Regions from separate parts of the Paenibacillus sp. FSL R5-0912 genome, predicted to be linked through region 1. Evidence: predicted binding sites of a transcription regulator. Region 1 holds the regulator's gene; the other holds the start of a gene.
The links. The regulator CtsR, encoded in region 1, represses protease genes until heat stress. The targets are predictions, from matches to a motif close to ATGGTCAATAAAGGTCAAACA.
Positions count from the first base shown of each region.

Region 2: the regulator CtsR is predicted to act here: its motif matches at 8,245-8,265, upstream of clpP (ATP-dependent Clp endopeptidase proteolytic subunit ClpP).

Region 1 covers NZ_CP009282.1:7,008,869-7,024,103, forward strand. Annotated here, with positions in the region: gene gltX (glutamate--tRNA ligase) at 1-588, opposite strand, end outside; gene ispF (2-C-methyl-D-erythritol 2,4-cyclodiphosphate synthase) at 644-1,132, opposite strand; gene ispD (2-C-methyl-D-erythritol 4-phosphate cytidylyltransferase) at 1,129-1,827, opposite strand; gene R50912_RS29810 (PIN/TRAM domain-containing protein) at 1,922-3,010, opposite strand; gene R50912_RS29815 (nucleoside triphosphate pyrophosphohydrolase family protein) at 3,223-3,618, shown strand; gene pssA (CDP-diacylglycerol--serine O-phosphatidyltransferase) at 3,742-4,482, opposite strand; gene disA (DNA integrity scanning diadenylate cyclase DisA) at 4,548-5,624, opposite strand; gene radA (DNA repair protein RadA) at 5,638-7,005, opposite strand; gene clpC (ATP-dependent protease ATP-binding subunit ClpC) at 7,228-9,705, opposite strand; gene R50912_RS29840 (protein-arginine kinase McsB) at 9,742-10,806, opposite strand; gene R50912_RS29845 (protein-arginine kinase activator protein McsA) at 10,836-11,360, opposite strand; gene R50912_RS29850 (CtsR family transcriptional regulator) at 11,391-11,852, opposite strand; gene R50912_RS29855 (GNAT family N-acetyltransferase) at 12,217-13,389, opposite strand; rRNA gene rrf (5S ribosomal RNA) at 13,825-13,941, opposite strand; rRNA gene R50912_RS29865 (23S ribosomal RNA) at 14,069-15,235, opposite strand, start outside.
Region 2 covers NZ_CP009282.1:166,725-181,959, reverse strand. Annotated here, with positions in the region: gene secG (preprotein translocase subunit SecG) at 1-29, opposite strand, end outside; gene R50912_RS00900 (YesK family protein) at 175-438, opposite strand; gene eno (phosphopyruvate hydratase) at 592-1,878, opposite strand; gene gpmI (2,3-bisphosphoglycerate-independent phosphoglycerate mutase) at 1,937-3,481, opposite strand; gene tpiA (triose-phosphate isomerase) at 3,484-4,239, opposite strand; gene R50912_RS00880 (phosphoglycerate kinase) at 4,273-5,454, opposite strand; gene gap (type I glyceraldehyde-3-phosphate dehydrogenase) at 5,572-6,582, opposite strand; gene R50912_RS00870 (sugar-binding transcriptional regulator) at 6,699-7,751, opposite strand; tRNA gene R50912_RS00865 (tRNA-Arg) at 8,085-8,159, shown strand; gene clpP (ATP-dependent Clp endopeptidase proteolytic subunit ClpP) at 8,353-8,949, shown strand; gene R50912_RS00855 (GDSL-type esterase/lipase family protein) at 9,036-9,674, opposite strand; gene R50912_RS00850 (PdaC/SigV domain-containing protein) at 9,855-10,961, opposite strand; gene R50912_RS00845 (SIMPL domain-containing protein) at 11,216-11,974, opposite strand; gene R50912_RS00840 (GNAT family N-acetyltransferase) at 12,069-12,605, opposite strand; gene R50912_RS00835 (HPr family phosphocarrier protein) at 12,679-12,948, opposite strand; gene whiA (DNA-binding protein WhiA) at 13,046-13,975, opposite strand; gene R50912_RS00825 (gluconeogenesis factor YvcK family protein) at 13,995-14,936, opposite strand; gene rapZ (RNase adapter RapZ) at 14,994-15,235, opposite strand, start outside.

The DNA.
Region 1 (15,235 bases):
ATAGGTTGGAATACCATCCTTCTTCACAATGACGAAGTCGCCCATTTCTTTGGTGTTGAACGAAATGCTGCCTTTAACGATATCATTGAAGGTATAAGTTCGGTCCTCAGGAACCAGGAAACGGATGCTGGCAATGCGTCCTTCCGCCTCATAGGCAAGGCGCTGCTCCTCCGTCAGATTACGGTGTCTGCCGGAATAACGCGGGGTTTCGCCACGTGCAGTCTGTTCTTCACGCTCTGCTTCCAGCTCCTCTTCTGTACAATAGCAGCGGTAAGCAAGGCCGCGGTCCAGCAGATCCTGCCAGTAGACACGGTACAGATCCAGACGTTCTGTCTGGCGGTAAGGGCCATATTCTCCGCCTACATCTACGCTCTCATCCCAATCCATTCCCAGCCATTTCAAATATTTCAACTGGCTTTCTTCGCCTTCCGCGATATTACGCTTAAGGTCTGTATCTTCGATCCGGATAATGAATTGGCCGCCCAGATTGCGGGCGAACAGGTAGTTAAATAACGCCGTTCTGGCATTTCCGATATGTAAATGTCCCGTAGGGCTCGGTGCGTAACGCACCCGGACTTGATCCGTCATGGGTTTCCCTCCGCTTCATATTGGTTATTATTAGGCTGTTGTTACTTCAGCCATCTCAAGATGATATCACATCTTGGAGCAGACAGACAATAGATTGTGCGGCAATTCCTTCTCCGCGTCCGGCGAAGCCGAGCTGCTCGGTAGTTGTCGCTTTTACATTGACCTTTGAGAGGTCCGCATCCAGTGCACGGGCAATAACCTCGGTCATTTGCGGAATATAAGGCGCCATTTTGGGTTTCTGGGCAATGATGGTCGAATCTATATTTCCCAGCCGGTATCCCCGGTCACGGGCAAGCGCCCATACATGCTCCAGCAGCTTCAGGCTGTCTGCATCCTTGAAGGCAGGATCGGTATCTGGGAAATGTCTGCCGATATCCCCCAGTCCAAGCGCCCCAAGTATAGCATCGCTTACTGCATGCAGGAGCACATCCGCGTCAGAGTGTCCCAGTAACCCCTTCTCATAGGGAATAGTCACTCCCCCAATAATACACGGCCTTCCTTCCACCAGCTGATGCACGTCAAATCCTTGTCCTACAGCGATCATCTCTGTTCCTCTCCCCTGCTTCTTTCTGTGAATTCAGCGAAATCCAGGTCTTCCGGTGTCGTAATCTTAATATTCCTGTAGCTTCCTTCTACTACAGAAACGGTAATTCCGCTGCGTTCCGCCAGACTGGAGTCATCTGTACCGAGGAAGCCGTCACGCTCTGCCTCGTCATAGGCTGACAACAGTTCGGACAAACGAAAAGTCTGCGGGGTCTGAATCGCCCACAGACTTCGCCGGTCCGGCGTAGACAGCACGTTGCCTTCACCATCCACCTGCTTGATCGTATCCTTAACCGGAACTGCAAGCACAGAGGCTCCGGCAGATCTGGCCCGTTCATAACAAGCTTCAATCTCACTGCCCTGTACGAAAGGCCGGACCCCATCATGTACCATTACCCAGGTGGTCGTAAGTTCTCCCAGTCCCCGGCGTACCGAGTGCTGGCGTTCAGCCCCTCCCGGAATAACAACAGACACTTTGTCCAGCTTGTAGGCCTGCACCCATTGCCGGCAGCGCTGCACATCCTCTTCACCGGTGACAAGCACGATTTCAGAGATGAGTTCATGCTTCTGGAATACCTCCAGGGTATGCACGATAATAGGTTTGCCATGAAGCAGCAGATATTGTTTGCTCTCTGCCGTTCCCATTCGTGTCCCTCTGCCTGCCGCCACTATAACGGCGCCTACACTGTTTGACATTCTTTCGGCTCCTGTCTTTCACGTATATCCCCATCATAACGTGTTTGGACGGCATTTCCAAGCCTATAAGACCGCTCCAGGGGCTGATTAACCCTTATTGCGCTTTTTCCAGCAGCTTCGGTTTGGCAAAAATCATCCGGCCTGCGGAAGTCTGCAGCACACTGGTAACCAGAACCTCCATCGTAGTGCCGATATAATCACGGCCGCCTTCCACGACAATCATGGTGCCGTCGTCAAGATAAGCCACGCCTTGTCCATGTTCTTTGCCGTCTTTGATCACCTGCACAATAATTTCCTCACCAGGCAGAACCACCGGCTTCACCGCGTTGGCCAGATCGTTAATATTCAGCACCGATACGCCCTGGAGCTCGCAAACCTTGTTGAGGTTGAAGTCATTGGTAACAACCTTGCCATGCAGCACCTTAGCCAGCTTGACCAGCTTGCTGTCCACTTCGGAAATCTCCTCGAAATCGCCTTCGTAGATCAGCACTTTGACATCCAGTTCTTTCTGAATCTTGTTTAGGATATCCAGCCCTCTGCGTCCGCGGTTGCGCTTCAGCAGATCTGACGAATCCGCAATATGCTGAAGCTCCTCAAGAACAAACTCGGGAATAACGATGGTTCCTTCAATGAAACCCGTTTTGCAGATATCAGCAATCCGGCCATCGATAATAACGCTCGTATCAAGAATCTTATGCTCCTCAGGTCCCCGGCCCTCCGGTTCAGCAGAACGCCCCCAGCGTCCGGTAGTCCATAGCGAAGCCAGCTCTTCCTTCTTCTCCAGCCCGATCCGCAGGCCCATATAACCCAGAGCCAGGGTTGCTGCCACCTGCAGCAGCTCTCCGGCCTTGCCGAGCCAGGCCATGACCGGATACAGCAGCAGTGACAGCAGCAGACCTCCTGTAAGCCCTGCAGCGCCTGCAGCGAGTTCGCTCATCGGTATACGCGAACAATACTGAACCGCCTCCTGCAGTTTTGTACCCGCCCAATCCGCGCATAACGTCCCCGCAAACAAAAAAATAATGGCACCCAGCACCGCAAACAAAATGCTTCCTTCCACGGGCAAGCTATCACCCAGTTTTCCCATGCCTTCCGGGAACCCTCTTTCTGCTGCATGATATAGCGAATAACCGGACCAGGCTCCACATAACCCGGCAAGCGTCAAAATAATCTTTTTCCACATAACCAGCACCTCCTTCTATTCATCCAAAAATCATCTATACCTCACCAGTATGTTCCAATTTTTAGGACGATAATCCGGGGAACCGTTATTTTTTCTGAATCCATTAATTTTCTGGTTTGCAAAGCCCAGCCGTAAACTTCTATTCCTTATTGAAAACAGGGGAGGCCCTGGCATATAATGAACTCAATTACGAACCCAGGGGTGAATGGAAAATGAGCGCACCAAGTTTACAGGCTTTCCAGGATCAAGTTTCCGAACTGCTGCTCCGTCACCGCAGTCTTCTGGATGTAATGTCCAAGAACGGACAGAGCAGTGCATCCGTCAACCGAGCTGTCGTCAAATCCATTACTGAATGCGGCTGCATTCAGCTTCACGCAACCAAGCAGGTCTTCGAACCGGCTTTGGGACTTGAACAAGCCAAAGAGCTTGCCGGAACCCACCTAGAAGGTGAACTGTGTGAGAACTGCCGGGAGGTCATTGCCTCAGAACTGGGCCGGGAGCTGTTCTATATGTCTGCACTTTGCAATTTGCTCGATATTAATATGGACGAGGTTGTGTCTAAGGAATCGCAAAAATGCGCTACACTCGGATTATTTAACTTGTCCTAGCAGGGCTGCCCGCGCTCTCCTTCATCCGTTACCAATGCAGAAAAGGCTGTGCCTTCCCCTGAGTCAGGAAGGGCACAGCCTTTTCTGTATAGATAAAAAAAAGTAATACGTACGTAGTTAGAATTATCCGTTCTTGGAGTGATACACCTTATCCTCCGCATGTCTCTTCCTGCGGCGGCGTTGACGGCGGGCTGTCAAGAGGCCCAGGCTCTGTCTGAACCCGTATAGGGCATATAACGCAAGCAAAGCAAAGATCAGCTTGGCAATCTGTTCAGGGAAAACAACAGCTACCGCTACGGCGATCACAATTACTACAGGGGCACCTATAACTGCCTTTTTGGGAAAGCCGATCTTCTTGAAGTTAGGGTACTTCACTGTGCTGACCATCAGGTAAGACAACAGCAGGGTAGCGACAATCATAAACGGTGCAGATACATCTTTATGAAAAAGTGCCAGCGTGGCCAGAACGCCACCTGCAGCAGGAATCGGCAATCCTACAAAATATCCCGGAATTCCCGGGCGGACATTAAACCGGGCCAGACGCAAAGCTCCAAACACCGGGAAAATCGCTGTAATGGTCCATCCTAGTGCAGAGTTTAAATCCTGCAGGCTTGTGAGATACATAATGAGCGCTGGTGCCACGCCGAAAGATACTACATCGGATAAGGAATCCAGTTCCTTGCCGAACTCGCTCTCACACTTCAGCGCGCGCGCAACACGGCCATCGAGCCCGTCGAGCAGCATAGCGATAATCACCATGATAGCGGCCATGCTCAGCTTACCGTCAAACGCCATCATGATACCAAACATTCCAAGCATCAGATTACCGATGGTAAAAAGACTCGGAATTGATTTTTGTATCATTTCTTCACCTCAATTTTCCTACTTTGAACTTCATGGGTTCCCAATATTACGTGATTGTATGTTATTTACATTTGCCTGTCAATAAGAACTTGTTTCTGGAGCCGCTTCAGTCCGTCCTGAATATTGCGTGCCCGCACCTCGCCAATGCCGTCCACTTCATCAAGTTCAGCAATGCTCGCTGTCATCAGATTAGGCAACATTTCAAAGCGTTCCACCAGATTGTGGATGATCACATTCGGCAGCCGCGGAATTTTGTTGAGCAGACGGTAACCGCGCGGAGTTACGGCTTCCTCGGATGCAATAGCCGTGGAGGAATAGCCCAGCAAGCGGGCAATATGGTTGTCATCCATCAGTTCATCGTCACTGCTTCTCTTCAGCCCGGCGATAATTTCGCGGATTTTGTCCTCCTGCTCCTCTCTTGCATAGTCTCTGTACAGAAGCCAGGCTTCTTCCTCTGTATTTCCGACCAGTTCTTCCATCTGCATGCTGATCAGCCGGCCTTCATTGCCGAGTTCGTTAATATAACGCTTAATTTCCATTTTGATCCGCAATACCATTTCTACCCGCTGGATCACGCCGACTACCTCAGCCACCGTCACAAGCCCCTCATATTCGGCAGCAGAAAGGTTAGTCAACCCCTGTGTCAGCACGGCTTTGTACTTCTCTAGGGTCTGAATCGCCTGATTGGCTTTGGCCAGAATCGCTCCGATCTCCTTCAGCGCATAGCGGATAGAGCCCTGATACAGGGTGATTATATTCCGCCGCTGGGAAATGGAAACAACCAGTTTGCCGGTCTGTTTAGCCACCCGTTCAGCGGTCCGGTGACGGATGCCGGTCTCGATGGATGAAATGGAGGAATCGGGGATCAGCTGGGTGTTGGCATACAGAATCCGCTTCAGATCCTCACTCAGGATGATCGCTCCGTCCATTTTGGCCAGCTCGTATAAATAATTGGGTGAAAAATCGCAGTTAATGGAGAATCCGCCATCGACAACTTCCATCACTTCCGGACTGTATCCGACAACAATAAGTGCCCCGGTCTTCGCGCGCAGCACATTCTCCAGCCCCTCCCGGAAAGGTGTTCCGGGTGCGGCCATTCTAAGCAGATCATTCATATTATCTAATGGATTGTATTCTTTCATGTCCCTGTGCCCCCTAATCTAACGCGACCGCTAGTGCATCTGCTACGGTGCTGACGCCTATAATCTGGATATCCTGCGGATGCTTCCAGCCTTTCATGCTTTTCTCAGGCATAATTACCCGCCGGAAGCCGAGCTTAGCGGCCTCCTTCACCCGCATCTCTGCGCGTGACACCCCTCTCACCTCGCCGGTAAGTCCTACCTCCCCAAAAAACACATCATACGGCTTGGTCGGAATATCCCGGAAGCTGGAAGCAATACTGACGGCGACTGCCAGATCCACCGCCGGCTCATCCAGCTTAACACCTCCGGCAACATTGAGGTAAGCATCCTGATTCTGCAGGAACATGCCCATCCGTTTCTCCAGGACAGCAATGATCAGCGCCATTCTCTGATGATCCATACCTGTGCACATTCTGCGGGGCGAAGGGAAATGGGTTGCTGCAACCAGCGCCTGTAATTCGACAAGCACCGGTCTTGTGCCTTCCATGCTGGCTACAACCGCGGAACCAGCCACTCCGAGCGGCCGTTCAGAAAGGAACAGCTCGGAAGGGTTCTCCACCTCGGTAAGGCCAACCTCACCCATCTCGAAAATACCGATTTCATTGGTTGAGCCAAAGCGGTTCTTCACCGCCCGTAGCAACCGGTACGTATGATGACGTTCTCCTTCGAAATAGAGCACACAGTCCACCATATGCTCCAGCATCCGTGGACCGGCAATTGCGCCTTCTTTCGTTACATGTCCTACAAGTACCGTTGCAATTCCACGGATCTTGGCAATCCGCATAAATCTTGTCGTACATTCCCGCACCTGTGTTACACTGCCTGGCGCACTGGTCACTTCAGGCATAAATACGGTCTGGATCGAGTCGATGACCAGAAACTGCGGCTTAATCTGCTCGATTGCTTCTTCAATGCTCTCCATGTTCGTCTCACAGAGAACGTACAGTTCCGCCGACAACGCCCCGAGGCGGTCAGCCCGAAGCTTAGTCTGGCGCACCGATTCTTCCCCGGAGATATACAGAACGCGGAGCCCCTGTATTGTAAGGGCGTGCGATGTCTGCAGCAGCAGTGTGGACTTCCCGATTCCGGGGTCACCACCGACCAGTACTAGCGAGCCGGGAACGATACCGCCGCCAAGCACACGGTTAAGCTCTCCGATGCCTGTAAGGATACGCGGCTCTTTGTCACTTTCTATATTTATGATCGATTGCGCCTTTTCTTTACTCTGAAAAATAGGTGCATTCATGCCTTGGGTTTTGACTACGCTTTCCGTTTCTTCCACCATGGAGTTCCATTCCTGGCAGCCCGGGCATTTCCCGAACCATTTCGGTGATTCGTAACCACATTCGGTGCAGAAAAATTTTGTTTTTGGTTTGGCCATGTGCGCTCCTTACGGTCCGAACTTGCTAAAATTGCGGATAATTTTCTCTTAATCAAAGTTTACCATTTCTGCACACTGAACGAAAGGTCACTTAAGATCTACTTTTCGTTTGCGTCCTCCTTAACCTGCCTGATTCGGGGCAGAATTAATCACTCCGGACATATAAAAGCTCCCGCCCCTCTATACGGAGGAGCGGGAGCTTTGTTTCATATTGCTGGAAAATTATTCAGTTTCGACTTCCTTCTCTTCCTTCTCCAGGGAGAGCTCGGCCGGCACTTCCACTTTGGTTACCACAAGCTCACCGTTCACCTCATCAATGTTGAGGGAATCACCTTTCTTGATGTTGCCCTTAAGCAGCTCTTCGGAAAGGCGGTCTTCGATGTGCTTCTGAATCGCCCGGCGGAGCGGGCGGGCACCGAAGGCCGGGTCATAGCCCTCTTTGGCCAGGAACGCCTTGGCGCCGTCGGTAAGCAGGAAGTCTACATCATACTCACGCAGACGCTTGCGCAGCTCCTCGGACATCAGGGTAACGATCTCGGCGATATGCTTCTCATCCAGAGAGTGGAAGACAATGATCTCGTCGATCCGGTTCAGGAACTCAGGGCGGAAGCTCTTCTTCAGCTCTTCCATTACCTTGCCCTTCATATTGCCGTAATCGGCACCGGCATCCTGCACCGCCGTGAAGCCCAGAGTCGAATTCTTACGGATCGCTTGTGCGCCTACGTTAGAGGTGAGGATAATTAAGGTATTGCGGAAATCGACTACACGGCCTTTGGAGTCGGTCAGACGGCCGTCTTCCAGTACCTGCAGCAGAATATTGAATACTTCAGGGTGAGCCTTCTCAATCTCATCCAGCAGGACAACGGAATACGGTTTGCGGCGTACCTTCTCAGTCAGCTGTCCGCCTTCTTCATATCCTACATAGCCTGGAGGAGCCCCGACCAGACGGGATGTAGAGTGCTTCTCCATGTACTCCGACATATCGATACGGATTACCGCATTCTCGTCACCGAACATTGCTTCGGCAAGTGCCCGTGCCAGCTCTGTTTTACCGACCCCGGTTGGACCGAGGAAGATGAAGGAGCCCATTGGACGTTTCGGATCCTTCAGACCCGCACGCGCCCGGCGGAGTGCCCGGCTGACAGCCTTAACGGCTTCATCCTGCCCGATTACACGTTCATGCAGCAAAGACTCCATGTTCAGCAAACGGTCTGTCTCTTCTTCTTTCAGCTTGCTGACCGGAATGCCGGTCCAGCTGGCAACCACCTGTGCGATATCCTCAGGTGTAACCTGGGAGTCCGTACGGCCCTGTTTCTCTTTCCATTGGTTCTTCGTTGTGTCCAGCTCTTCACGGATCTTCTGCTCGGTATCGCGCAGCGCTGCAGCCTTCTCGAATTCCTGGCTTTGTACAGCGGAATCCTTCTCCTTGCGGATATCATCCAGACGCATTTCGAGTTCCTTCAGATTCGGCGGGATCGTGTAAGAGTTAAGTCTTACCTTGGAGCCTGCTTCATCAATCAGGTCAATCGCTTTGTCCGGCAGGAACCGGTCAGGGATATAGCGGTCGGACAGCTTCACAGCTTCCACAATAGCTTCATCCGTAATCTTCACCCGGTGATGGGCTTCATAACGGTCCCGAAGACCGAATAAGATCTGTACAGCTTCTGCAGGAGAAGGCTGATCCACCGTAATCGGCTGGAAACGGCGTTCAAGTGCAGCGTCTTTCTCAATGTATTTGCGGTATTCGTCAAGCGTTGTGGCACCGATGCACTGCAATTCACCACGGGCCAGAGCGGGCTTCAGGATGTTGGAGGCATCAATTGCACCTTCCGCACCACCGGCTCCGATCAGGGTATGCAGCTCATCGATGAAGAGCACGATATTGCCTGCCTGGCGAATCTCATCCATGATTTTTTTGAGGCGGTCTTCGAACTCACCGCGGTATTTCGTACCGGCAACAACAGAACCCATATCCAGGGTCATTACGCGTTTGTCGCGCAGGGTTTCGGGAATTTCATTGTTGATGATCTTTTGGGCCAGGCCTTCAGCAATTGCTGTCTTACCAACCCCTGGCTCACCGATCAGTACCGGATTATTCTTGGTACGGCGGCTGAGCACCTGAATGACACGTTCAATTTCCTTGCTGCGGCCGATAACCGGGTCGAGGTTGCCGTCCTTGGCATAGGCAGTCAAGTCACGGGCCAGACCATCCAGCGTTGGTGTGCTGACATTTACCGGAGCACCGCTATGACTTGAAGTGGCTTCACTGCTGCCCAGAAGCTGCAGCACCTGCTGACGGGCCTTATTCAGACTGATCCCGAGATTGTTCAGCACACGGGCAGCTACGCCCTCTCCTTCACGGATGAGTCCGAGCAGGATATGCTCAGTGCCCACGTACGTATGTCCCAGCTTGCGGGCTTCGTCCATAGACAGCTCGATAACTTTTTTGGCACGAGGAGTATAAGCGATGTTGGTCGGTTGTTCCTGACCTCTGCCAATCAGCGTTTCCACTTCATCCTGAATCTTCTCCAGACCCAGACCGAGTCCGATCAGTGCCTTGGCGGCAATGCCGTCACCTTCACGAATCAATCCGAGCAAAATATGTTCTGTCCCAATGTTGTTGTGTCCCAAACGAACGGCTTCTTCCTGCGCCAGCGCCAGCACCTTTTGTGCTCGTTCCGTAAATCTTCCAAACATCATATCTCCTGCACCTCCACGGATAATATATATCTATAATTAATGTTGTGATCCCAGTGTCTCCCGGAGCAGCTTCGCCCGGTACATATCGCGTTCGGTAGACGAAAGCTCGTCGCCGAACAGCTTTTGCAGAAAGCCCGGCTGCGTCTTGACATTCAGCTCATTAAGCACTGAAATCGATGGCCCTTCCAGTATCCCCAAATCTACACCAAGCCTCAGATCGGAGAGCCGCTGTGCAGACTCTTTAAGCTCCATCACAGCCGCGTAGGCTAGAATCCCGTATGAACGTTTGATGCGGTCGGTAATCCGCAGGGCGGAATCCACAAGCAGGCGTTCCCGCGCGTTCCGCTCATGCTCTATAATCTGGGTGACTACGCTGTGGAGATTCTCAATAATCTCATTCTCGGTCTGACCAAGGGTAATCTGGTTGGAGATCTGAAAGATATTCCCTACTGCTTCGCTGCCTTCACCATAAATTCCTCTAACGGTAAGACCAACCTGATTAACTGCGGATAGAATCCGGTTAATCTGATGGGTCATGACCAGCGCCGGCAGATGAACCATTACTGAAGCCCTAAGCCCTGTCCCCACATTGGTGGGACAACTGGTCAGGTACCCTCTGCGGTCATCAAAGGCGTAATTCACAGCAGCCTCAAAGATATCGTCGATGGCTGTTGCCCTTACCCAAGCCTCTCTGACCTGCAGGCCCGGAAACAGGCATTGAATGCGGAGATGATCCTCCTCGTTGATCATAATGCTGACTGACTCGTCCTCATTAAGAATGACTGCTCCACCTTTGGAATCATCAGCCAGATTAGGACTGATCAGATGCTTCTCCACCAGTACTTTTTTATCCAGCTCATCGAGCTCATCCAGCCTCAGCAGCTGAAAGTTGCCGAAATCCGCAGAGGCTTCTCCCTGAAATACAGGAGCAAGCTGCTCCAGCACCTCTTCCGACTGCTGCGCAGACGCTAGTAGCGGGAAAGGAAGGTGCTCCAGATTACGGGCAATACGCATGCGGCTGCTGATAACAATCTCGGAATGACTCCCGCCGCAGCGCATCCAGTCACTGAGTGCTTGTTCGGTAAACCGGAGACTTGACATGTGGAATCCCCTCCTATATATCAAAGACTTTACTCTTGTGGCATTTCTTTTTCAAGTTTGCGGATTCTGTCCCTCAGCTCAGCTGCAGTTTCAAACTCCTCCTGCATAATGCTCTGCTGTAATTCCTGCTTCAGCTCGTCAATTTGGCGTTTACACATGATCTGTGCACCGGCGCGTTTGGGAAGCTTGCCCACATGGGCCGTACTTCCGTGTACCCGTCTGAAGAGCGGGTCTAGCGTGCTGTCAAAATATTTGTAGCAGGAGCTGCAGCCGAAACGTCCCAGCTTGCTGAACTGTGAATAGGTCATACCGCAGTTCTCACACTGCAGCCCCTGCACAGTCTGTGCGGCCTCTGACTTGCCCTTGCCTGCGCTCTCCAGATCAAGCAGTCCGGAAAGCAAGCTGTGTATGGAGAATCCTCCGGCAGTACCGGGGATAAGCTCCCCCTTTTCCCGCGCACAGCTTTCACAAATATGAAATTCTGTCTTCTCTCCGTTCACGATCTTCGTGAAGTGGAGTGTAGCCGGTTTGACCCCGCATTCCTGGCATAGCATAAGCGGTGTCCCTCCCTCACATTTTGACAATTATTTACCTAACAAAGAGATTAGCATGGCCTTCATTAGCTTGGCACGAATCTCATCCCGGTACGGCAGATTAACCGTCAGGCATTCCCGGGAAACAGCGGACCGCATAAGACACGCTTCACGCTTGGAGAGAAAACGGGCCTCCTCCAGCTGATAAATCAGTCCTTCGGCGGAATTCTGGTCAATATCATTCCCTATTGTGGAGTTCAGGTGTGCATACAGTGCCACATTCTGAGGCAGCTCGAAGCGCTGAATCCGGATATACCCTCCACCGCCGCGTTTGCTCTCCACTACATATCCCTTTTCCAAAGTAAAGCGTGTACTGATGACGTAATTGATCTGTGACGGCACACAGGAGAACTGGTCCGCCAGATCATTGCGCTGAATTTCCACCGTACCTTCGGGACTTTCATGCAAAATATTCTTCAGATATTGTTCAATAATATCGGAGATATTACGCATCACTCATCCTCCAGTGTGTAAGCCTTGGTTAAGCTTGTGCTGTGCCAACGTCCGCCGTCCATACATAGCTCTAAAGAATTTAACCCGGGGACTGAAGTGCGAATCGGCTGCAATAGCCTTCGTACGTAGCCCGACCACCAACTGTTACAATCCTAAGAACACTGCTGCCAGGCTCGCGTTGACTTTGACTTTCTTTGACTTTTTTCATATTATAACATATTCTCACTGAATTCCAAGTGGTTGCTCTTATTTTTTACTTTTTAACCGTATTGTATTCCGAATAGCTTCACGGATCCCATTGCAAGGAGTTATGTATATAAGGCTCCCCCTGCTTCTACGGTAAGCGGAAGAGCCTTCAGGTTTGTCAGAAAAAATCAAATAAAGCCGTTTGCGCCTGCGGGATCAGCCCCTCCAGCCAATCTACAGCTTCATGTGTACCGGATAACTGTCCATATCGGGCCATTTCAGCTGGACGTCTATATCCCATCAACAGCGCGGTAAGTGTACCAATATTGCATATAAGATCAGCGTTTGATCTATCCCCCTGGATCTGAGTAAATGATACCTCCCCATGTTCAGCTGCTGTCCAACGCCACAGGCCGTTATTCCAGGGGGCATGCTCATCTTCAATATAAAGCAGCCGTTCCTGAACGCCGCTTAGCACGTTTAAAGTCATGTTCTCCACAAAAGCCTTAGCTTTAACAATACGTGCCATGAAATATGGATAATTCTCCTGCGTAATCCGCGGATCGGGAAGGAGATACGGCAGGATATCATCAGAAGGCACCAGCTTCAATGAAGCTCCGGTGATCATCGAGTCATGGTTAGCCAGAAAAGTCCACAGCCCTTGGCGGGCCTTCTCATTCAGATAGACAAATTCATCAATGACCAGTTCTTTGTTCACTATTTTATACAGCACATACCCTTCCGGTTCACCCTGCTGCGAATAAAATACACACTGATGTGTATCTTCATCGAGTACTTTTTCCTTCCACCATTCCTCCGTACGCTGCAGTGTCCCGTTGTACCGGGCTGCAAATGAGACATACAGCTGTTGCAATACTTTAATATCAGCCGCCCCGCGCTTCACAGAGCCTCGTATTTCAGCCTTCCGCGGAAATTTATCCACAGGTATGTTGTATTTCTTATATTCACAATAGACTTCCCAGCCGAATTTCCGGTAAAAGGGGATTAAAAACGGGTGCAGAAAAGACAGCGTTTGACCCGCCTCGTTCATTGTTTGCAGCGCATGGGTCAGCAGCTTGGCCACATATCCCTGCCTGCGGTCCTCCGGCCACGTGGCTACACCGGCTATTCCGCCCATAGATACGGGCTTGCCCTGTATGTATGCCTGCAGGGGAAGAAGTACCAGCTTGGCACATAAACTCGGTCCTTCGAATACTCCCCATATTTGTTCGGGCTTGAACTTCTCTCTGGCGCGTTCCCTGTCTTCTCCGGACACCTTGTACTGAAAAGCATATTCAGACAAGCCTAAGCCTTCTTCAAAATCATCTGCATGCAATTGCCTTATTTCCATGCTGCTCACCCCGTTAATGAATTTATAGAGATAGAGTCCAATAGTTGCTCAGATTGAGTATATCAAGCAAATTGCCCAGAAGCTAATGAGGTACAAAAATAGCCCGTGAACAAAAGTTATCCACAGGCTTGGTACAGTAAAACAAAAAACCGGAAAGAGTTTCTTCCCCGCAAAAATTAGTTATCCACGATTCATATTTATCTATCCACAAAATTCACTTTTTATCCACAAAAACAGTGGATTACTTAGGTTTTTTCTTGACTCATTCGCCTGAATATGCGTTTCAGTCCACATTATCAGGGAAAAGACTTCTTCCTGAAATTGTATCCACATGTGCGTAAGTTTTCAGCAGTTGCTGAAATTTATCCACAGCTTTTCCACAACCCTGCACAAACCAAAAAAGCCATTGTCGATTGCTCAACAATGGCTTCATGTGCTTGGCGGCGTCCTACTCTCCCAGGACCCTTCGGTCCAAGTACCATCGGCGCTGGAGGGCTTAACGGTCGTGTTCGGGATGGGTACGCGTGGAACCCCTCCGCTATCGCCACCAAACATGCGTCTGTGAAACAGACGCTGCCGCTTGAAATTCGGTTCATCACGGATGTGTGAATGAATTTCATGGCGTACAGGCTTGATCGCCTGAAAACTGAATCCGAAACGAATCTGCGCTCTAAGAAATTTGGATAAGCCCTCGACCGATTAGTATTGGTCAGCTCCATGCATTGCTGCACTTCCACCTCCAACCTATCTACCTCGTCGTCTTCAAGGGGTCTTACTAGTTGGGAAATCTCATCTTGAGGGGGGCTTCACGCTTAGATGCTTTCAGCGCTTATCCCGTCCGTACGTAGCTACTCAGCCATGCTCCTGGCGGAACAACTGATGCACCAGCGGTACGTCCATCCCGGTCCTCTCGTACTAAGGACAGCTCCTCTCAAATTTCCTGCGCCCACGACAGATAGGGACCGAACTGTCTCACGACGTTCTGAACCCAGCTCGCGTACCGCTTTAATGGGCGAACAGCCCAACCCTTGGGACCTACTTCAGCCCCAGGATGCGATGAGCCGACATCGAGGTGCCAAACCTCCCCGTCGATGTGGACTCTTGGGGGAGATAAGCCTGTTATCCCCAGGGTAGCTTTTATCCGTTGAGCGATGGCCCTTCCATGCGGTACCACCGGATCACTAAGTCCGACTTTCGTCCCTGCTCGACTTGTAGGTCTCGCAGTCAAGCTCCCTTATGCCTTTGCACTCTGCGAATGATTTCCAACCATTCTGAGGGAACCTTTGAACGCCTCCGTTACTCTTTAGGAGGCGACCGCCCCAGTCAAACTGCCCGCCTGACACGGTCCCCGTACCCGCTTAGGGTACTAGGTTAGAACCTAGATACGATCAGGGTGGTATCCCAACGGCGCCTCCGCAGAAGCTTGCGCTCCTGCCTCTACGGCTCCCACCTATCCTGTACAGATCGTACCCAAATTCAATATCAAGCTGCAGTAAAGCTCCATGGGGTCTTTCCGTCTTGTCGCGGGTAACCTGCATCTTCACAGGTATTAAAATTTCACCGGATCTCTCGTTGAGACAGCGCCCAAGTCGTTACGCCATTCGTGCGGGTCAGAATTTACCTGACAAGGAATTTCGCTACCTTAGGACCGTTATAGTTACGGCCGCCGTTTACTGGGGCTTCGGTTCACAGCTTCGGGTTGCCCCTAACCACTCCCCTTAACCTTCCAGCACCGGGCAGGCGTCAGCCCGTATACTTCGCCTTGCGGCTTCGCACAGACCTGTGTTTTTGCTAAACAGTCGCTTGGGCCTTTTCACTGCGGCCCCCTCGGGCTATTCACCCTACC
Region 2 (15,235 bases), 880 kb from region 1:
AGAAGCACCACTTTCAAAAAGATATCCATTCACTTCCACCTCCTACGTCCAAGCATCACTATCTATGCTAAATTGGAATTTCCGTTTCATAAACAGCATTCTTATTTTATCATAGCCATAGATTGAATACAACCTTACAAACTGCATTCTATCAATATCCTACTATTAATATTCTCAGGTTTGTTTTCTATAGGAAACAAGAACGAGCAGCAGCAGACCAGAGATTAATAATATAGGCACAGAGAAGAAGGCATACCCGATCCCCTCCCAGCCTCCAATTACAGTGAAACTTAGAACCAGTAATATCAGACTGCCCAGTAAACCAGTGATCCCCGGATAAAAAACAGCTCTGCTCCGCATGCGCCCGGTCCGCGACAGCACCCAGCTGAGAATGATTAAAAATATTCCCACACCTATACCCGCAACAATAGCGTTCATGCCCACACTCCTTCCAGTTATCTACAATTATAGAATAACCCACTAGAAGCATCAGAGGCAACCTCGCTGTTCGCATTGCACTTTGTGGGTCTATCATCCAAAAAAAGGCCTGCCGAAGTTCGGCAGGCCTTTTAAATATAGAGTCAAAAGAAATTATCTTTTGAGGTTGTAGAAGGATTTCAGGCCGTTGTATTGAGCGAGTTCACCCAGTTCATCTTCGATGCGAAGCAACTGGTTGTATTTAGCAACACGGTCTGTACGGGAAGGAGCACCCGTTTTGATCTGACCAGCGTTAGTCGCAACAGCGATGTCAGCGATTGTGCTGTCTTCGGATTCACCGGAACGGTGGGAGATAACTGCTGTGTAACCAGCGCGTTTAGCCATTTCGATAGCATCGAAAGTTTCAGTCAGTGTACCAATCTGGTTAACCTTAACCAGGATGGAGTTACCGATACCTTTTTCAATACCTGTAGCAAGGCGCTCAGTGTTCGTAACGAACAAGTCGTCACCAACCAATTGGACTTTGTCGCCCAATTTTTCAGTAAGCAATTTCCAGCCATCCCAGTCGTCTTCAGACATACCGTCTTCGATTGTGATGATTGGGTACTTCTCAACCCAAGAAGCAAGAAGGTCAACATACTCAGCGGAAGTGTAAGATTTACCTTCGCCAGCAAGTGTGTATTTACCGTCTTTGTAGAACTCAGTGGAAGCAACGTCCATACCGAGGAATACGTCAACGCCTGGTTTGTAACCGGCTTTTTCGATCGCTTCGATGATTGTAGTGATTGCTTCTTCGTTCGAACCAAGGTTCGGTGCGAAGCCGCCTTCGTCGCCTACAGCTGTGTTAAGGCCTTTGGACTGAAGTACGGATTTCAGGTTGTGGAAGATTTCTGCGCCTGTACGAAGAGCTTCTTTGAAGCTTGTAGCGCCTACAGGAAGAACCATGAACTCTTGAACGTCGATGTTGTTATCGGCATGCTCACCACCGTTGATGATGTTCATCATTGGTACTGGAAGAGTTTTGGCGTTGAATCCGCCCAGGTATACGTACAAAGGAATATCCAGAGCTGCTGCAGCTGCACGAGCTACGGCCATGGATACTGCCAGGATCGCGTTAGCGCCCAGCTTGCCTTTGTTAGGAGTTCCGTCCAAAGTGATCATCAATTTGTCGATGCCCACTTGGTCAAGAGCATCCATACCGATTACTTCTGGAGCGATAATTTCGTTTACGTTCTCAACAGCTTTCAGAACGCCTTTACCCATGTAACGGGATTTGTCGCCGTCACGAAGCTCTACAGCTTCATGAGCACCAGTGGAAGCGCCGGAAGGAACGATCGCGCGGCCTTTAGCGCCGGATTCCAGATAAACATCAACCTCTACCGTAGGGTTACCGCGGGAGTCGAGGACTTCGCGAGCGTACACATCAGAAATAATAGTCATGTAAGTTTAATCTCCTTTTAACTTTAAGTTTAGTGTAACAATGAAACTTGGGGTCTGCCTATTTGCGGCTGGCAATCATGGATTGTCCGGTCATTTCCGCAGGCTGCGGAAGTCCCATCAGATCCAGGATTGTCGGTGCCACATCTGCGAGGATACCAGCTTCGCGCAATACAACATTCTCAGTTGTAACGATGAAAGGAACCGGGTTGGTGGTATGGGCTGTGAATGGACGACCATTCTCATCGAATACCATATCCGCATTACCGTGGTCGGCAATGATGATCGCAACGCCGCCTTTGGCAACTACTGCATCCACAACTTTACCTACGCATTCGTCCGTTACTTCAACTGCCTTGATGGTAGGCTCCAGCATCCCGGAGTGTCCAACCATATCAGGGTTAGCAAAGTTCAGGATAATGGCATCTTGTCTGTCTGCTTCGATCTCCGCTACGCAGGCCGCCGCCACTTCGTATGCGCTCATCTCAGGCTGCAGATCATAGGTTGCCACTTTCGGTGAGTTGATCAGGATACGGGTTTCGCCAGGAAGCTCCTCATCGCGTCCGCCGCTGAAGAAGAAGGTAACATGCGGATACTTCTCAGTTTCCGCGATACGCAGCTGCTTCTTGTTCTGCTGAACAAGCACTTCACCGAGGGTGTTGTCCAGGTTCTTCGGGGAATAAGCCACGTAGCCTTGAACCGTCTCGCTGAAGGTAGTCAGACATACGAAATGCAGGTTCTCCGGGAACTTAGGACCACGGTCGAAGCCGCGGAAATCGGAGTTCGTGAATACTTGCGACAGCTGGATCGCACGGTCAGGACGGAAGTTCAGGAAAATGACGGAATCGCCGCTTTCCACTGTCGCAACCGGGTTGCCAAGACTATCTACAATCACACTTGGCTCTACAAATTCATCATACACAGAATTCTGGTAAGATCCAGTGATTGCCTGAAGTGCATCGGTATATTTAGGGCCTTCGCCGTAAACCATTGCACGATAAGCTTTCTCTACACGTTCCCAGCGTTTGTCACGGTCCATGGCATAATAACGTCCGGATACCGTAGCAATCGTACCTACGCCAACCTCTTCGATCTTGGCTACCAGGTCCTGAATGAACTTCTGTCCACTGTCGGGTGGTACGTCGCGGCCATCCATGAAGGCATGAATATAAACTTCATGCAAATCTTCTTTTTTGGCCAGATCGAGCATCGCGAACAGGTGGTTAATGTGACTGTGTACGCCGCCATCAGATACAAGTGCATAGAGGTGAAGCTTTTTGCCGGTTGTTTTGGCGCTTCTCACCGCAGCAACCAGCGTTTCGTTCTCGAAGAATTCCCCATCACGGATCGACTTATCGATGCGGGTCAGATCCTGGTATACGATCCGGCCTGCGCCGATGTTAAGGTGCCCTACTTCAGAGTTACCCATTTGTCCTTCCGGCAGACCTACAGCTTCACCGCAAGCGGTAAGTGTAGTATTCGGATATTGTTTCAGGTAACGATCGTAGTTCGGTTTGTTGGCTTGGGCAACTGCGTTGCCTTCATCCGTATTACGCAAACCGAAACCGTCCATGATGATTAGAGCTACAGGTTTTGGTGCTGACATTCTTATTTCGCCCCCTCAACGAGTGAAACGAAGGAAGCAGGCTGCAGGCTGGCACCGCCGACTAGAGCGCCGTCGATGTCGCTTTGACTCATGTACTCCGTTACATTCTCAGGCTTCACGCTGCCGCCGTATTGGATACGGACAGCTTCAGCAGTTGCTTCATCGTACAGGCCTTTTACAAGGGTACGGATGTAAGCAATAACTTCATTAGCATCCTGGGAAGTAGAGGATTTACCTGTACCAATAGCCCAGATAGGCTCATAAGCGATAACTACGCTTGCTGCCTGTTCCGCGCTAAGACCGGCAAATGCCGCTTCAGTCTGCACTTTGCATACATCTTTAGTCTGGTCTGCTTCGCGCTCTTCGAGCTTTTCGCCTACACAGACAATTGGTGTAATGCCGTGGCGGAATGCCGCATGCATTTTTTTGTTGACGATTTCGTCCGTCTCACCGAAGTATGCACGGCGTTCGGAGTGACCGATAATCACGTATTCCACACCGAGATCCTTCAGCATTACGCCGCTGATCTCGCCTGTGTAAGCACCGTTATCTTCGAAGTGAAGATTCTGAGCACCAATTTTGATGCTGGTGCCTTGTACCGCTGCAACAAGTGCAGGCAGGTTAGTGAATGGTGCGCAGATTACAGTCTCTACGCCTTCAACTTCCGCCTGACCTTTGATTTCAGCGATGAAGCCTTCGGCTTCCGGAACGGTTTTGAACATTTTCCAGTTGCCGGCAATGATAGGTGTTCTACTCATAGTAATGGATTGCCTCCTTCTACCTTCTACGTCTTACTTGTCGTTCAGTGCTTCTACGCCTGGAAGTGCCTTGCCTTCCATGAACTCGAGTGATGCGCCGCCGCCAGTGGAGATATGATCCATTTGGTCTGCGAGGTGGAATTTCTCTGCTGCTGCTGCGGAATCACCGCCGCCGATTACTGTGTAACCTTCGGTAGTTGCGCAAGCTTGAGCTACAGCCTTGGTTCCTTCAGCAAAGATGTCGATTTCGAACACGCCCATAGGTCCGTTCCATACAACCAGCTTGGAGCTCTTGATCACATCAGCATAGATTTCACGAGTCTTAGGACCAATGTCCAGACCCATCCAGCCTTCAGGGATTTCGTTAATGTCTACCACTTTGGTATTAGCGTCTGCACCGAACTTGTCAGCGACAACAACGTCTACAGGAAGCAGGAAGTTTTTACCGAGCTTTTTAGCTTTTTCGATAAATCCGAGCGAAGCTTCGAGCTTTTCATTATCTACCAGAGATTCGCCGATTTCGAAGCCTTGAGCTTTGGTGAAGGTGTAAGAAAGGCCGCCGCCAATCAATACGTTGTCAGCCAGAGTCAGCAGGTTGTCAATCACGTCGATCTTGTCTTTAACTTTGGAACCGCCGATGATGGCAGTGAAGGGACGTTCCGGATTCGACAGGGCTTTGCCCAGAACGGACAATTCCTTCTCCATCAGAAGGCCGGATACGGCAGGCAGGAAGTGAGCGATACCTTCTGTCGAAGCATGGGCACGGTGAGCCGCGCCGAATGCGTCATTGACGAACAGGTCTGCCAGTTCAGCGAACTGCTTAGCCAGTTCAGGGTCGTTCTTTTCTTCCCCTTTATAGAAACGGACATTCTCAAGCACAAGCACGTCGCCTTCGTTCAGTTCAGCAATTTGTGCTTTTACCGCTTCGCCAATCGCTTCATCTGCTTTGGCTACCGGTTTGCCGAGCAATTCGGACAGACGTACAGCTGCGGAAGTCAACCGCATGGAATCGACGAATTCACCTTTAGGACGGCCCATATGGCTGGCCAGAATGACCTTTGCACCGTTCTCAATCAGGTATTTAATTGTTGGAAGGGTTTCGCGGATACGGGTATCATCAGTGATCTTACCGTCTTCCACTGGCACGTTGAAATCCACACGCACGAAGACGCGTTTGCCTTTTACTTCTACATCACGGACACTTTTTTTGTTCATGATTAACATTTCCTCCACACCCAAAATTGGTTCATTCACGAATCCATTTCATTTAGAAAGAGCGGAAACAGACTTTCATTGTTTCCGCTCAATTGTACTGCTTATATGAAATCGGTATTATTGAGCAAGTTTAGCGAATTTCTCCAAAGTACGAACAAGCTGTGCAGTGTAGGACATTTCATTGTCATACCAAGCAACGGTTTTAACCAGTTGTTTGTCGCCAACAGTCAGAACTTTAGTTTGTGTAGCATCGAACAGGGAACCGAAAGTCATACCCTTGATGTCGGAAGATACGATTTCATCTTCAGTGTAGCCATAAGTTTCCGGATCGGAAGCAGCTTTCATTGCTGCGTTGATTTCTTCAACAGTTACGCTCTTATCCAGAACAGTAACCAGCTCAGTCAGGGAACCAGTAGCTACAGGCACACGTTGTGCTGCACCGTCAAGTTTGCCTTTAAGTTCTGGAATTACCAGGCCGATTGCTTTAGCAGCACCGGTAGTGTTAGGAATGATGTTCTCAGCAGCAGCGCGGGCACGTCTGAAGTCACCTTTAGCGTGTGGAGCATCAAGTGTATTCTGGTCACCTGTGTAAGCGTGGATAGTAGTCATCAAGCCTTCGATGATACCGAATTTGTCGTTCAGAACTTTGGCCATAGGAGCCAGGCAGTTCGTTGTGCAAGATGCGCCGGAGATTACTGTTTCGCTTCCGTCAAGGATGTCATCGTTAACGTTGTAAACAACAGTCTTCATGTCGCCTGTAGCTGGAGCAGAAATAACTACTTTCTTAGCTCCGCCTTTAAGGTGCTTTTCAGCGGCTTCTTTAGTTGTGAAGAACCCTGTGCATTCCAGAACGATATCAACGCCAAGCTCTCCCCAAGGAAGTTCTTCAGGGTTGCGGTTAGCAAGAACCTTAACATCTTTGCCGTTAACTTTGAAGAAGCCGTCGTGAACTTCAACATCGCCTTGGAATTTACCTTGAGTTGTATCATATTTAAGCAAATGAGCAAGCATCTTAGCGTCAGTCAAGTCATTGATTGCTACCACTTCGATACCTTCTACATTTTGAATACGGCGGAATGCAAGGCGTCCAATACGTCCAAAACCGTTAATACCAACTTTTACACTCATTGAATAGTTCCTCCTAGATTTCGTTTTATTTATTCAAGACAAGCCGTGAGGCTCGTCAAGACAACAAGGTTAAGTATAATGCATAATACCTTTGCGCGCGCCCCATAAAATGGAAGCTATAGGACTTGCTGCAACTGTTTGTCGATTTCTTTGCCAATTTCGACAGCCGCCGCCTCGTCTGTTACGAGAATATCCTCTTGGCCGAACCGCAGCATCGCATGAATGGCCTTAGCCTTGCGTTTGCCGCCGGCAATACCGATAACGACTTCTGTACGCATAATGTCTTCCAGGCGCAGCCCCATGGTCATCATGGTATGAACCACCTCACCATTCTCATTGAAATAATATCCGAACGATTCGGCTACCGCACCCTCGTCCTGAATCTCTGAGATTGTAGCGGGGTCCAGCTTGCGGCGGTGAGTCATTTCAATGGCATCGCCAATTCCATGCACAATAATACGCGATCTGCGGATAATCTCCACAATCTCTCCAATATTGGAGTCCAGTGCGAGCGACTGATAGGCATCGCCGCTGAGTAGATCAGGCACATGCAGCAAACGGTAATTGGCACCAATCCGTTTAGCCATGGTCGAAGCAATGGTGTTGGCTTGGATCTCCATGCTCTCTCCCAATCCTCCACGCGCCGGAACTACCCAGGCGTTCTTATAGGAAAGGGATAGCGGCGGGGTCAACTGATCGGCCATTTCGGCCAGGGTCGATCCGCCTGTGACAGCAATCGTGTCGTCACTGCGCAGTACACTGAGCAGTGCCTTCGAACCTGCACGCCCCAGTTCACGTTTGGTGAACAGTGAGGTCTCGCAGTCGCCAGGTACAACAACTACTTTACTGAGACCGTACGTAGTACGAATTTTCTCTTCCAGATCATCCAGGCCGAAGAGGCTCTTGGCGATCGGCTCCATCAGGTCAAGCAGTCTGCGCCCGGCTTCGCTAACGCGCATGCCGACGCTCTCGATCTCAATGAGCCCTTGCGATTTCAGAAGATCCGTCTCGGCGCGCAGCACCCGCTCGGTCATATCAAGCGAGGCGGCAAGCGTTCTGCGCCCAATAATATCGGACAGCATGATCTGATGTAGAATCGTATACCGTCTCTTAAGGGTTTCCATGAGATCAGGCAGAAGCTGCTTTTGGATTTCCAATAAATTACGCATGCTTTCACTCCTGCAACTTCGTCTTTCTCTTTTCCCTTGTTCGTGGTCTCAAAATGTCCCGGGTTAACTTTTTAAGTCCCACCCATATTCTACCCAAAACTGACGCGGAGTGCAAGTGTTCCGAGACTATAATTCTCAGACTGGTTTCATCTTATACATCTGCCGGTCTGTAAGAGGTAACCATGACCTTAATTGCATGACTGATAACCTCCAGCACCTGACTGTCAGGTTGGAAGCTAGTATCTGCCTGTGAAGGTCGGAAAAAACTATTTTTTGAACGATGGGTTTTACACATTGCTTTTATGCGAGAAGTGTATTATAATAATTTCTGTTGCGCCCGTGGTCCAATGGATATGACGTAGGCCTCCGAAGCCTGAGATCCAAGTTCGATTCTTGGCGGGCGCGCCATTATGTTCACTTTTGTACATAATTTAGCAATGCTTATACTACATTTAACCAAAGAGCCAATTGATGGCTCTTTTTTTTGAAACTAAGTTTGACTTTCTTTGACTTTTTGTTTGAATTTGTTTATCATGTGGTTAATACGGTAACAGTAAAAAATGAACACATTCGAAGCACCAATTTCAAGGAGGTTTTCCACGTGAGTTATATTCCTATGGTAGTAGAACAGAGCAACCGCGGTGAGCGCGCTTATGACATCTATTCCCGCCTGCTGAAGGACCGCATCATTTTCCTTGGAACGGAGGTTAATGACGTGGTAGCCAATTCCATCATCGCACAAATGCTCTTCCTGGCTGCCGAGGATCCGGATAAGGATATTCACCTGTATGTGAACAGCCCTGGCGGTTCCATTACAGCGGGTATGGCTATATTTGATACAATGCAGTACATTAAACCGGATGTATCCACCATCTGTGTAGGGATGGCCGCTTCCATGGGAGCCTTCCTGCTGAACGCCGGCGCCAAGGGCAAACGCTTTGCCTTGCCGAACAGCGAAATTATGATTCACCAGCCACTCGGCGGTGCCCAGGGTCAGGCTTCAGATATCGAAATCCGCGCCCGCCGCATCATCAAGCTGCGCGAGAAGCTGAACCGTATCCTGTCCGAACGTACGGGCCAGCCGATCGAGAAGATCGAGAAGGATACCGACCGTGACTACTTCATGAGTGCTGCCGATGCAGCTGAATATGGTATTGTCGATAAAGTCATTGAGAAGACATTGCCGACTGGCGTTTAATTTCTATACTTCACCAACACATAAAGAGGCTGCCGCGGACCTACAGGTCTGCGGCAGCCTCTTTATGTGGCATATATACAGATGTTTCACCTCAAGTTTCCATATCCCAGGGCATCCAGCTTGCCGGCGATCACCCGGTAGCCCCTGCCGTTCGGATGGATATGATCCAGGAACAGCAGCCCCCGCTCATTGCCGGCAAATTCATGATAAATGGAAGCAAACCTCACAACATAACTGCTGTAGCCGGCAGCATAGGAGTTGAACTGCCGCACCCAATCTGTGGCCGCATCCACCTGAGGATACGGATTATAGAGACCTACAATCCGGATAATGTAAGGACTTCGCGTTCCTGCCTTCAGCTGTGCCAGAGTACTCATAATATCACTGAAATTCCGTTTGCATTCCCGGAGCGCTTTTTGCAGATATCCATTCAGCTCACCTGGCCTCCCCGCCGCGGCTTTAGCGGCCTTAATCAGATCATTACCGCCGATAGAGACGGTGATGATCTCCGCATCCTTAACCGCAGAACGAAAGCCGCCATCAGTCTTGAGACGCTGCTCCAGCCCTGCTGTTGTCAGACCGTTCACTCCAAGATTCGCTGAAGCCACCGGAGTCTGCAGCCGCCCTTCTGCCATCCGGCGGTAGACGGGAACAAATCCGTTCCCGGGCAGTGCCCCGAACCCGGTCGTTAATGAATCTCCAATGGCCGTATACTGATAGACCATAGCCTTCCCTCCCTGCTATAAGCTGCTTGCTTTCTTTAGCTTATGACTGCCCAGGGGATGTGGTAACGGCAGGGCGGCCTTATTAGGCCCGCAAAAAAAATCCTGCCCTTATGTCTCCCGGAGGAAATGCAAGGGCAGGATAGATGAAGCTACCGGTACTGGAATAGTGAAGCCTATACGTTATTTCAGTGCAGCGAACGGACTGCTTCCATCAGGCAGCAGCTCCTTGAAGCTGAAGATTACCTCCGGGAAGCCTGTAGCGTATGCAGTATACTCATATTGCTGGAAGAAGAGCACGGCTTTGCCCTCTTTCAGATAGAAGTTTTTCTCTGTATTCAGGCCTGTGAATCCTCCCAGATAACCTCCGTTTGCTTTGATTTCAGTAGATACTTTGGCATTCAGCTGTTTCTTATAGTTAGGATTAGCCTTGAACAAATCCCCCAGCAGCAGGCGTTTGCCGTCCTTAAGTGAGAAGGTAAAGGCATTACGGATAGTCGATCCATGTGCGCCGCCGGTGTACCCGTATTGATTCGTGATCAGACTGAGCACGCCGTCTTGATTATAAGTGACCACATAACCGCCTTCGAATTCATACGGACGGTCGTCCTCGGATTTAAGGGAGATTTGATCTTCAGCGTAAGCCGCATATTTCTGAATCGTCTGTTTGATTGTATCATTGATCGCCTTCTCAGCCTCGCTACTAGCAAGACCGCTGACCTGTGGATAATCCAGCTTAATCGGTGCATCTTTATGGTCCTTAACATAGCTCTCAGTCTTTATAGTTACCGCATTTTGCGTTCTCTTCATCACATTGAGCCGTCCCGTAGTGGCACTCCAGTCGCCCTTGTAGCCTAAGTAATCACTGAGCAGGTCAAACGAAACATAGAAGCGGTTATTCAGATTCTTCACTTCATATTCACCGATAAAATAATTATTCACTTTAATCGTAGTATAGTATTCAGTAACCGTCAATTTAGTTTGTGTAGTACCTGTACCGATGGTATACGTCTTCTCAGCTTTATCATAAGATAGCGGCATCCCCAGCGCATCGCGCATAAACGTTACCGGAATCCATACCTTCCCGTCTTGGAAAAGCCCTGTCTGCGCTGTAATCTTACCGTTTACCTTCAGCACGACCGGGGAGGAGGCAGCTTTCACCTGAGCCGCCGCTGGAGCAGCCTGGGTAATGCCTGCCGGGAGTACACCTCCACCGATTAGCATTCCTGCTGCAATCATTCCTGCGCCCCACTTACGGGCGTATTTCTTCGAAGTATCATTCATTTTCATTGTTGTTCTTCCCCTTCCGCTGGTACGATGATAGTTTACGTGATGTGTTCCCTCAGCTTCACTCTTCCTATTATAAGGATAAGAAGGTTCGCGGATGTTACAATGCGCTTTACAGTTTCTTAAGGATTGAAGAGTCTTTCTATCAACCTTATTACATTAATTTAAACAATTTGAGAGATTTCAAAGAAAATTTCTTCTAAAAAAGGCGCCTGCCCTGCCATAAACAGCAGAGCAAGCGCCTCTTTGCGGTCACTTTATTTCAATTCATAGGTCACGCTCAGCTGAGTGGTTACTTTAACCTCTCCGGGTTCAACGGAACTTCCGGCAGCTGAATCATTCGCTGCTTTGGACATAGCGGCCTGTTCAACGAAGACAACCGGGTTATTCCCGTCATCGCTCTGAATGACCGTTACCACCTGGCCCAGTCCACGTTTCGCCGCTTTAGCAATCGCTGCCGCTTTTACATCTGCGTTCAGCATTGCTTTTTCGATGACCTGTGCTTCAAAGGCTGATGGATCTTCGATCGCAAAGCTTGCATTGCCGATATTGTTCGCGCCTGCCGTAGATGCTGCATCCAGCAATTGTCCGACCTTAGTCAGATCACGGTAGGAAATCTTCAGCGTATGCTGGGCATTATAGCCTTTAACCTGCTGGCCTTCCTTTTCGCTATAGACGTAATTAGGCTGTACATAGAACTGGGTGCTCTGAATATCCTTGTCGGCAATTCCCCAGGTTGTTTTGAATAATGCAGTCAGCTTCGCAATCTTTGCTGCGGTACCCTTCTGCGCCTCTTGCGCAGTATCGGCAGTGGTACTTACCCCAATCGAAAGATAGACGATATCCGGTTTGATCGCAAGTTCACCCTTGCCCACCACGCTCACAATATTCTTCTGCACCTCGTCGGCAGCGTAAGCCTTTTCAGGACCTTTTAGCACCCCGCTCAGCCCCATTCCTCCTATAATCAAGCTTCCTGCCAGCAGCACTGCTCCGATTGATTTGCCAAATTTCATCATGCCTGCCATCCCCTTTCGCTTCTTTAAGTGTTGGTACCCTCTAGACGGACCAGCATGGCAAAAGTTGCATATCCTATGTACGTTATTTAATAATTTATTCCGTCTCTATCCAAAAACGCCGGATGACATTCCCGTCCTCCTCGATATATTCGCTATCCTCTATTCCGCCATTCTTGCGGATCGTCCGCTCTGAAGCTGTATTGACGGCGTCGCAGACCACGAGCGCCTTCTTTATACCCAGTTCCCCAGCCTTCAGGAGAGCCTGCCTCAGAAGTTCACTGGCATAGCCCCGTCTGCGCTCCGAAGGGACCACGCCATAGCCGATATGCCCGCCTGTACGAAGTAAAGTTTCCGTCAGCCGGTGTCTGATGTTCACGGCACCTACCACCCGCTGATCCGTTGTCACCAGCCAGAAGGTTGAACTGCTCACCCATCCGTCTTTGATATTCACACCACCGGCATGCTCACGCAGAGACTGAAGCATACCGGCAAAGTCAGCAGGATCGATCTCGACTACCCAGGGAACGAATGATTCTCCGCTGGCCTTCCACTCTTCATAAAATGCCAGATAGGGCTCTCTGAGAGCTTCTGTAGGCGCCACTAAGGTTACCTCGCTGCCTTGGATCTTCATCTGTGTATCTCCCCTTGTACATAAATAATATGAAAAAAAGCCCCTAAGGGCTTTCGGTAAGACGTTGTAGCATTTATTGATTCTCGAGTTCTTCCTTACTTACAAGACTTGTCAAAGCGGTTACAGCTTGTTCCGCATCTGCGCCATCTGCGCTGATATAAATCTCCGTACCGGAACTGATTGCAAGGCTCATAATGCCCATGATACTTTTGGCGTTAACTTTTTTATCGTCTTTTTCCACGAAAATCTCCGACGAAAACTTATTAGCTTCTTGCACAAACAATGCTGCCGGCCGAGCATGGAGCCCCGTCTTCAACCGAACAACTACCGGGTGCTTTGTCATGAAACGCTTACCCCCTATTTGAGATCTGCCCAAAAATTTCACATTAATTTTATAATATTATATCATTATAACCTCTACCGCACTAGAAAAAAAATAATCAACTGCCCCGCACCTTGTCAGCCAGCTCATCAATTTTGCGCAAACGGTGGTTTACGCCTGATTTACTGACGGTGCCGCCCAGCATATCGCCGACTTCCTTCAGGTTGATATCCGGGTGTGCAAGTCTGATTTCTGCAACCTCGCGCAGCTTATCCGGCAAGCTTTCCAGTCCCACCTCACGCTGCAGCAGCTTGATATTCTCGATCTGGCGTACCGCAGCGCTGATCGTTTTGTTAAGATTGGCCGTTTCGCAGTTGACGATCCGGTTGACCGAATTGCGCATATCGCGCATGATCCGCACATCCTCAAATTTGAACAGCGCCTGATGGGCTCCGATCAAACTTAAGAATTCAATAATCTTCTCGCCTTCCTTGATGTATAGGATGAAGCCTTTCTTGCGTTCTATGCAGCGGGCATTCAGGTGAAATTCACCAGCCAGCTCCACGAGCGCCTTACAGTGCTCCTCATACATCGAAGCAATTTCCAGATGGTACGAGGAACCCTCCGGATTATTCACCGAACCGCCAGCCATGAAGGCCCCGCGCAAGTAAGCACGCTTGCAGCAGTTCTTGCCGACGATTTCATCATCGATCCCATCGGTGAAGATGAAGCCTTCCGAGACAATCCGCAGATCCTTCAGGATCTCCTGAACCCGGTTTGGGATTCTTACGATATAGACGTTATTCTTCTTCAAACGCATTTTTTTACGCACGAGCAGCTCGATATGGACCTGGTAATATTTCTTAAGTAAAGAATATACCCGCCTTGCAATCGCGGCGTTCTCCGTCGAAATGTCGAGAACAACCTTTTTGCTCGAAAGCTGCACCGAACCATTCATCCGGATCAGCGCTGACATTTCCGCTTTCTCACAGCAGGGCTGGCTCTCGACCATCGTCAGCTCTTTTTTGGTAAGGGCCGCAAAAGACAAGGGGCTCACCTCTTTCATGTTAACTCTTTCTGTCAATCCAATCCTGAACCAGCTGGAAAATATGGTGGCTAAGCTTATCTGTATCATGCCGCAAATAAGTTTTAAATAATACCAGTTTGTCGGCAATCACCTTATATCCGTTGCCGTCAACGACATCGCGGTCAAGCTGCACCGGACGTGCGCCTTTCTCGGCATATTTGATCTGTACCTGCTCCGGGATCTCTCCATCGTTCACAATTACATAATCGAACAGATGCAGTCCGATATGGTCATATACCGCTTGAAGATGATCACTGACCGTATAATTATCCGTTTCACCTGGCTGGGTCATTACATTGCATACGAATATTTTGATCGCATCCGAGGCCACAACGGCTTCAGCCAGCTTCGGCACCAGCAGATTCGGCAGAATGCTTGTATACAGACTGCCCGGACCGAGCAGAATGGCATCCGCATTCCGGATCGCTTCCAGTGCCTCCGGCAGAGGCTCCACATCGGCGGGCTCCAGAAACACACGTTTGATTATACCGCCGGCCTCCGGTATTTTGGATTCGCCGGTAATCAGGGTTCCATCCGACATCTCGGCGTGCAGTACCACCGCTTCGCCAGCAGCGGGCAGCACCCGGCCACGGACGGCGAAAAGGCGGCTTAGCTCTCTGACCGCAGTAACGAAATCACCGGAGATGTCTGTCAGCGCTGCCAGAATTAGATTGCCCAGGCTGTGCCCGGCGAGACCCTCTCCGGTACTGAAACGGTAGCGCATGATCTGCGCCATCAGAGGCTCTACATCGGCCATAGCCGTCAGTACGTTACGGATATCTCCCGGAGGCGGCATTTGTAGCTCGCTGCGCAGAATCCCGGAGCTCCCCCCGTCATCTGCCACGGTTACGATAGCCGTAATATCCAGCGGCTTCTCCTTCAACCCCCGAAGCATAACAGACAGCCCGGTACCGCCGCCCATGACGACGATCTTCGGACGCTGCCCTTGTTCTTCAGTCACTACTCATCCCTTCTCTCGTCAATGCCGATCACGTTCGGAATCCCGATGGCTGATTGCTACCGATTCCGTCTCGCTTACCCCCAGCATTTTGCCCAGATATTCCGCAATGGCTACAGAACGGTGTTTGCCGCCTGTACAGCCGATGCCAATAATAATCTGGGATTTGCCTTCCTTGCGGTATTGCGGAATAAGAAATTGAAGCATGTCAAGCAGCTTGGTCAGGAACGTCTGCGTTTCAGGCCATTTCATCACATAGTCAT